2 regions of the Bacillus sp. 7894-2 genome follow, and region 2 is predicted to be linked to the other one. Evidence: riboswitches for the same ligand, from Rfam matches in the RefSeq annotation. Region 2 holds a riboswitch; the other holds the start of a gene.
The links. Region 2 has a riboswitch for ZMP and ZTP ahead of CHI10_RS21180 (bifunctional 5,10-methylenetetrahydrofolate dehydrogenase/5,10-methenyltetrahydrofolate cyclohydrolase). Riboswitches for the same ligand answer to the same signal wherever they lie in the genome.

Region 1 (4,216 bases), on a different contig from region 2:
CTGTTTACTATCGTCTTTACAGACAGTATCCGGATTTGCCGCTGACAGAATACATGAAAAAAATTTTAGGGAAATACCTGGGAAGCCTTATAAGCTATATGTACATTATCTATTTCATTTATATTGCGTCCAGGGTTTTGCGTGATGTTGAGGAATTACTGATCAGTTCTCCTTATGCCAAAACCTCCATTATTACGCTGGGTATCTGTATGGTGTTTGCATTGGTATACGCAGTTCATTTAGGTTTTGAGGTATTTGCAAGAGCAGGGATTATCTGCTTCGCCCTCATGACAGTCACTTTATTGCTAATCCTGATATTCTATGTGATCAGTGACTTGATTCATCTGGAAAATTTGCGGCCTGTTTTAGCTAAAGGATGGAAACCGGTCTTCAGGGAGATTTTTCCGGTTAATATGACGGTTCCTTACGGAGAGTTGGTTATATTTACGATGATCCTTCCTTTAATGAAACGGAAGACAAAGATTTTAAAAACAGGGAGTATGGCCATTGCGTATGTTGGCATTTATTTAACCATTAATACGATGCTCTTAATTTGTATTCTTGGTGCAGATCTCCTTGAGCGTTCGGCCTTCCCGGCACTGGCTGCTGTTGGCTATATTCAAATTGGGGGATTTATTCAGCGTCTGGATCCTTTTATCATCCTATTGATTGTATTTCTGGGGTTTATTAAAGTGGGCCTGTTCTTCTATTGTGCGGTAATCGGAATGAATAACCTTTTTAAAATGAGGCCAAATGTTTTCACTTCCTATTTTATGGGCGGGATTATTTGTCTTTCCTCCATTATGATTGCACCAAGCTATCAAAGCCATCTGGATGAAGGATTAAAAGTAGTCCCTTATTTCCTGCATATTGCTTTCCAATTCGCCATTCCTGCTGTATTGCTCGTACTGGCGGCCATCCAGCGTAAATGGAAACAGGGAAAAGTGTAGAATAGCGATTATTTTTTCTTCTTTTCATGTAACCAGTACATAACGAATAAACCAAGGATAAAAATGATGATAAGGAAATAATCTTCTCCCTGTGCGGAAGACAGAACAATTTTTATGCTTTTCCAGGATTCAAATATTGAATGGCCCTGGATATAATCAAGTAAAACAATGAGGCAGGCTGTACCGGCTAAGAGTGATAAGAGAACGATCATAGCACGCATATGATTCAGCTCCAGGTATTAGGATATGTATTAGGTTTAACATGTTTTTTCTTTTATAAACTAAATAGGAACCAAGTGTTGCGGGAAAACATGAAGTGAATAAGGGGTAAAAGCCTGTCTGCAGCATAATGGACAAATTTAGAAAAATATACTTTATTAGTCATAAAAAAATAAATAAATTTTTTATTTTTGTAAGCGCTTTAAAGGGTTGAAGTTTTCAGAAGACTTTGATAAGATTTAAAAAACCGAAAAGGCTATGTGTAACTGGCGAGACGCGGATCACCGCGGGGGAGCACATAGTGTCGAAGCCGTTCGCCTGGGCAGAGGTAAGGGATTCTACCCTTGCCTCTTTCTGTTTTAAAATCTGACAAAGTTAGTTGAAAAGGGGAGAATCCAGTGAGTACCATGACTTTAGACAAAGTAAAAACGATTAAAACACTGAATGCCATTGCGCCAAGCGGTCTTGAAGTGTTTAACAAGGATCATTTTACAATCGATAATGAAAGCGGCAATCCGGATGCGATTGTTCTTCGCAGCTTTAATATGCATTCGATGGAATTGGGCGATCGATTAAAAGCAATCGCCCGTGCAGGTGCTGGAGTGAATAACATCCCGGTGGAGAAATGCACTGAGCAGGGAATAGTTGTGTTTAATACACCCGGCGCCAATGCAAATGCCGTAAAAGAAATGGTGCTTACCTCCTTAATGGCTTCATCCCGGAATCTTTTTGCCGGAATTACTTGGACTAAAACGCTGAAGGATGAAGGAGATCAGATCCCTAAGCTTGTAGAAGCAGGAAAGAAGCAATTTGTCGGAAAAGAAATTAAGGGGAAAACGCTCGGTGTCATCGGATTGGGGGCAATCGGGGCACTTGTAGCCAATGATGCACTGGAACTGGATATGGATGTTGTTGGCTTTGATCCCTTTATTTCTGTCGACACGGCCTGGAACCTGTCCCGCAATGTTCAGCGTGCCATGAACATCGAGCAGGTGTTTGCAGAATCAGACTATATCACTGTGCATGTTCCATTAACCGATGATACAAGGGAAATGTTCAATGAAGATACGTTTAGCATAATGAAAAAGGGTGTTCACATCCTGAATTTCTCACGCGGAGAGCTTGTGAATGAAGCAGATATGGCAGCTGCCCTTGAAAGCGGAAAAGTGGGAAAGTATATTACAGACTTCCCAAATGAAAATATCCTTAAAATGAAAAACACAGTGGCCATTCCACACCTTGGCGCATCAACGAAGGAATCGGAGGAAAACTGTGCAGTCATGGCAGCACGCCAGGTGAAGCACTTCCTTGAAACAGGCAATGTCAAAAACTCAGTGAACTTCCCAAATGCTGCGCTTCCTTACACGGGCAAGCGGCGTGTCACTGCTTTTCATAAAAACATCCCAAATATGGTCGGCCAAATCACACTTTCCATTTCAAGCTACCAGCTGAATATCGCAGACATGGTAAACCGCAGCCGAGGTGAATATGCGTACACCATGATCGACATCGATAATAAAGTGAATGGCGATGTGATCCCTGGACTGCTTGAGCAGATTAATCAAATTGAAGGCATGATTACGTCACGGATAATATAAGTTGGCCCTGGTATTGATAGGACCTTGGGGACTTCGGACACAGAAAGCGTAAGACAGTGATTTAGAGTCTGAAGCTGGAGCAACTTCGGGCACAGAAAGCGGGAAACAGAGAGGTAGAGTCCGAACAGCAAGCTGCATTGGATCTCTTGCCAATAGAATCAGAAAACAGACCTCATCCAAGAGGTCTGTTTTTTGCATCACAGATTTTTGCGTAAGGAATCCCTTTTCACCTGATAATACCCCCTGCAAAAAAACGAGTTTTTTGGTTTCATGGCAATTAAGAAAGAATTGTAGATATCCGAGGCGGAAATGGATGAATTAAACCAGCAAATAAATAATAGAATTGTTTTAATATTCCCTGATACATAGAAGGATAGAACGCCAGTGATGCCTGATAATACAATAAAGGGCAAACTCATAAAAACCCAAAATCTCATTTTGGATAGAGTAGCATTTGTATTTAGCCAAAAATACAATCCGCTAAATGTTAAGCTAATATCGCCTTTTTTGCTGATAACCAAAATATGCAGACATTCGTGAACTATAAAGACAAAGATACCTATTAAAATGAGGTAAATGATATGAATCTGAGAGAAACCTGTCTCAAAAAAATAGGGTATCAAAAATATGATGATCTGGAGCAGATATACAAACTTCATATAATGCTTTCGATACCAATTACTCCTTATAAAAGGAGACCATTCTGCCAAATTCATGCTAATCTGCGGTAAGTGGCGAAACCATGTGATGATAAGTGTTCCCTCCCTCATTTAACCGAGTATTTTCACTAATTTTAACATAAAATTCCAATTTTATTAACAATAAAAACGCACAGTAACTCAAATTACTGTGCGTTTTTTTTGACGTTTGCGATTGGTTTATACTTTTTCCCCGGAGTAGTACTCGTCAATTGCCCGAAGCCAATTAACACGCGCGATATTTCCAGCCTTTTCTCTGTCTTTTTCTTCAAAAGCTTTTAATATATCTTCATGTTCTTCAATAGAACGTTCTTTAAGAATAATGGTTTTATTATAGTATAACCGCATGACATGAGCCTGCAGCATGGATGCTGTATTTGAAATATAAGGATTCTGGGCAAGGTCGATAATGATATTGTGAAACTTCTCATCCTGCTTCAATGCTGAGAAGGTATCTCCCGCCATTAGAGCTTTGGCGAATTTATGATTGATGTCCCTGAGAATATTGATTGACTCCTGGCTGATCACAGGAGCTGCCAATTCTGCGGCAAGGGCCTGCAGTACGCCTAAAGGAGGCAGGATCTTGCTAATATCTTCCGGGTTAACTGACGTGACTTGAGTTCCCACACCAGGGAACATTTCTACAAATCCCTGAACATTCAGGAGCTGAAGCGCTTCCCTAATAGGGGTGCGGCTGACTCCTAATGCTTTAGCAAGGTCAGCATCATTCAATTTTTCCTTCGGTTGAAGT
Region 2 (4,216 bases):
TGATTTGGCACTGCCGCTCATTCTATATGGAAAGGATGCATATCAAGATGTCAATGCATTATATTTAATGGGCGGTGCGTTTCTGGTTCCGGGAAATGTAACGCCAGAGGCTGAAGCCAACTTTTATGCTGACCCCATCGCAGCGGATTCAGTGCTGGAAAAAGCAAAAAACATTTATATATTTCCTCTGAATGTAACAAATAAAGCGATTATCCGGCCTGAGACGATTAATTTTATTGCAAATAATACCCAGTCACCTTTTAAAGATTTAATCAAACCTGCTTATGATTTTTATTATGAAGCTTACAAAAAGCTTGTTCCGGGAATTCAGGGTGCACCTCTCCATGATGTTCTTGTTTTAAGTGTTCTTACAAATCCAGATCTCGTCAAATATGTTAAACGAAGAGTGAGAATTGAACAGTTTGGAAAGGCCAAAGGAAAAAGCATAGCTGATTTCAGGCCTAAGCCGGAGGAGGAACCGCCGGAAACAATTGATAACATTGCTATGGAGCTTGACCTGGAACCTTTTATCATTGATTTTATGGAGGTTTTTCTCACTCAGAAAAAACAACAATAGCTTTTGACACATTGTGTTAAAAGCTTTTTTATTTGGATTGAAGGGTTTGGGAAGTTCACATAGAATGTATTAACATGGAAAACATTTGCAGTAAGTGGAAGATCTTCTGTAAAAATGAAATGGCAATATATCCATTTAACTTCTGCAGCATTAATCAAAATCAAATGGAGGCTTTCAAATTGCTGAAAAATAAAAAATTAAACATGACCCTTTCAATTCTCGGAATAGTGATAGCCATTGCACTGGCTTACAGTGTGCTTGTCTTTTTAAATAAGGATGAATCTAAGATGCAAAAGACCTCGGCAAATGCGGTGGAGCCCGCACAGGGGTTAATGTACGAAGATTTAGGAGACTTTATTGCCTCCAATCATACTTTTTATAATGAAACACTTGGCTGGGGAAGAGACCGTAAAGTCAGCTGGCCAAAACAAAGAAAACAAGCTGATCTAATCTTAAACTCCCTAAAAAAAATATCAGGAGAGAATGAGGATCTGCAGAAGGATCTCGGAACAATAACAAACCTGGCAGAAACTGTGCAGTCTGGCACCAAGGATAAGGAAGTGTTAATCAAACTGCACCGGTATTTTCATGATCTGGATATAGACTTTAATGACTATAAAGATACAACCGATTATTTTAATGTTACCGAGTACAAAGGAGAAAGCTAATTAGCTTGTGACAAGATTTTTTCTTGACAGATAAAAGTTTATAGGATATTATAGTGATTGAAGTATTTGAGGTATATTTTCAAGTCGTTAATCCACTTGGAATGTTCGGCACCCGAACCTTCTTTTTAGTGGAACTGCGGCTTTTTATTATGTTTTATGCTCTTTAGGATTTTGAAAGAGTAAGTATGTGTTTGTAATTAAGAAAAATTTGTGTGGACAGCTTAACGCTGAATGTTCTTCTTAATCATCTTCTGTAAACCAGACACTTCTCCGTATTTTTTACTTCAGTAAGTTTCTTACCATTTAATATTAAAATCTCAGAGAGCATCTCAGTCGGAAAGGATTTCCGACCGACCTGATTCCCACTGGCGCGGTCTAGGAGCCGCAAGGATGGAAGAGAGGCAGGGCTTTCATTGTTTTAGGTAATAATTAATTAACTCAAATATATCAATTATAAGGACAGTATTTGCTGTCCTTTTTTATTTATTTTGCAAAAACACGAACATTTTAATAAAATCAAGTTTAATTATTTGTGTTTTTATGATATTATCTACTCATTAGAATAGTTTTCAAAATCGCAGTGACTGACGACAATGCGGAATCAACCGCAGGGGAGCTGCGTCTATGTATAGCCGGTCGTCTGGGCAGAGATAAGGGATACCCTTGTCTCTTTTTTCATAACAAAATGGAAAAGCCCGCAAGCCGAATAGGTGCTTTTCCTATAGGAGGAATATGCATGGCGGAAAAAAAGATTATTCTTGATGGAATTGTTGTGGCAAAACATGTGAAAGACCAATTAAAGAATCGAATTGAAAAATTAAAGGCAAAAGGTGTTGAGCCTTGTTTAGCCACTATTTTAGTGGGGGATGATCCTTCGTCTGAAACGTATGTAAGAATGAAGGGGAATGCATGTGAAAAACTGGGCATCTTATCAGAACGTATTCATATGCCAAAGGATACAACAACAGAAGAACTGCTGGAGAAAATTGCACAACTGAATGATGATCTTTCTGTACATGGAATCCTTCTCCAGCATCCCGTACCTGGACATATAGATGAACGCAAAGCTTTTGAAGCTATTGCAATTGAAAAAGACGTTGATGGTGTTACAAGCCTCGGATATGGTCAAACTGCTTTCGGCTTTGGTGAATATCCGTCATGTACACCTGCAGCTGTTTTGGAAATTATGGATTATTATAAATTGAATACTGAAGGTATGCATGCTGTTGTCATCGGAAGAAGCCCAATCCTTGGCAAGCCGGTATCTGCCCTTTTACTCAATCGAAATGCAACGGTCACAACCTGCCATTCATATACCAAAGACCTGCCCATGATTGTTAAGCAGGCTGATATTGTCGTTGCAGCTGTGGGAAAACCTAACTTTGTTAAGGGTGAATGGATTAAAGCGGGGGCCATTGTACTTGATGCCGGATATAATGAAGGGAATATTGGAGATGCAGAGTATGACAGCTGTTTCGAAAAAGCGTTTGCTATTACACCTGTACCTGGTGGAGTAGGACCTGTTACGATCTCCATGCTTTTGAAACATACTGTTCAGGCTGCGGAAAAGACACTATCTAAAAAGAAAATCGCAAGTAGTCAATTTATCCCTAATTAAAAATTGACTCCAAAAGGATTGACTTATAGATGTGTGTCGTTTATTATTAGGTTAACGCTGTAAAGTTCGTAATATACTTTTTGGATAAGTAGACGTAGCTGCAAAGAAATGTAGGCGATCGTTCATCCTCATTTCTGGCAGCTATGGCTTTTTTATGTTAAGTTTATATGGTACATTATAGTGAAAAACAACTCATTGGGAGGCAACACAAATGAACACAGGTAAAGTTAAATGGTTTAATGCAGAAAAAGGTTTCGGATTCATCGAATCTTCAGAAGGTCAAGATGTATTCGTACACTTCTCCGCTATCCAAACTGAAGGTTTCAAAACTTTAGAAGAAGGTCAAGACGTTAACTTCGAAATCGTTGAAGGTAACCGTGGACCTCAAGCTGCTAACGTAACTAAAGCATAATTTTGCTTAAATGAGGTGATGCATGTCTAATCATGCATCACCTTTTTATGTTTGCTTATCCACTTTGTAGCCTTCAGCATTCCTCAAAACAGATCTTCTGCAACACCTGCTTTTAGGATATGTATTTTTCATTTCACCCAATTAAAATTCTTCACTTACAAAAAGTTTAAAATTAGTACAAACGGAAATGTAAAAAAGAGATGCAAACTGGAAAGCCTAGTAAAGTGTCATTGTCTTTATACAAAAAAAGTCTTACAGAACCTAATAACATTTATAATTCAAGGAGGAACACATATTTTGACAACTTTTTCAGATTTTGGCTTAAGTAATGAAATAGTAAAAGCTCTTTCCAACATGGGCTTCGAGGAACCAACACCTATTCAGGCACAGGCGATTCCAATCGGAATGCAGGGAAAGGACATGATTGGACAGGCACAGACTGGAACTGGAAAAACCACTGCTTTCGGTGTACCGCTTTTAGAGCAGATTGATTTGAACGCGGGTATTCAAGGTCTTGTCCTTGCGCCAACACGTGAGCTTGCTGTACAGGTGGCAGAAGAATTAAACCGGATAGGACAGGTAAAAGGTGTCCGGACACTTCCTGTATATGGGGGTCAGGATATTAACCGCCAAATCCGTGCGCTTAAAAAACACCCGCATATCATTGCTGCTACACCAGGCAGATTAATTGATCATATTGAAAGAAAAACAATCCGCTTAAGCAATATTAAGATGGTTGTTTTGGATGAAGCGGATGAAATGCTCAATATGGGATTCATCGAGGATATTGAAAGAATCCTAAGTGAAATTAAAGGGGAGCGCCAAACTCTGCTTTTCTCGGCAACAATGCCAAGAAGAATTCAGTCCCTTGCTGAAAAATTCATGCAGGAGCCTGAAATGGTTAAAGTGAAAGCGAAAGAAATGACAGTTAAAAATATTGA

Region 1: linked by a shared signal. The riboswitch ahead of CHI10_RS16195 (phosphoglycerate dehydrogenase) and the one ahead of CHI10_RS21180 (bifunctional 5,10-methylenetetrahydrofolate dehydrogenase/5,10-methenyltetrahydrofolate cyclohydrolase) in region 2 are both predicted to bind ZMP and ZTP.

The regions. Positions count from the first base shown of each region.
Region 1 is NZ_NPDG01000105.1:3,078-7,293, reverse strand. Features, by position in the region: gene CHI10_RS16205 (GerAB/ArcD/ProY family transporter) at 1-950, shown strand, start outside; gene CHI10_RS16200 (YczF family membrane protein) at 959-1,171, opposite strand; ZMP/ZTP riboswitch at 1,422-1,500, shown strand; gene CHI10_RS16195 (phosphoglycerate dehydrogenase) at 1,568-2,767, shown strand; gene CHI10_RS16190 (DUF3267 domain-containing protein) at 2,965-3,483, opposite strand; gene CHI10_RS16185 (GntR family transcriptional regulator) at 3,646-4,216, opposite strand, start outside.
Region 2 is NZ_NPDG01000155.1:449-4,664, forward strand. Features, by position in the region: gene CHI10_RS21170 (nucleoside hydrolase) at 1-577, shown strand, start outside; gene CHI10_RS21175 (hypothetical protein) at 757-1,245, shown strand; ZMP/ZTP riboswitch at 1,816-1,898, shown strand; gene CHI10_RS21180 (bifunctional 5,10-methylenetetrahydrofolate dehydrogenase/5,10-methenyltetrahydrofolate cyclohydrolase) at 1,982-2,863, shown strand; gene CHI10_RS21185 (cold-shock protein) at 3,075-3,275, shown strand; gene cshA (degradosome RNA helicase CshA) at 3,573-4,216, shown strand, end outside.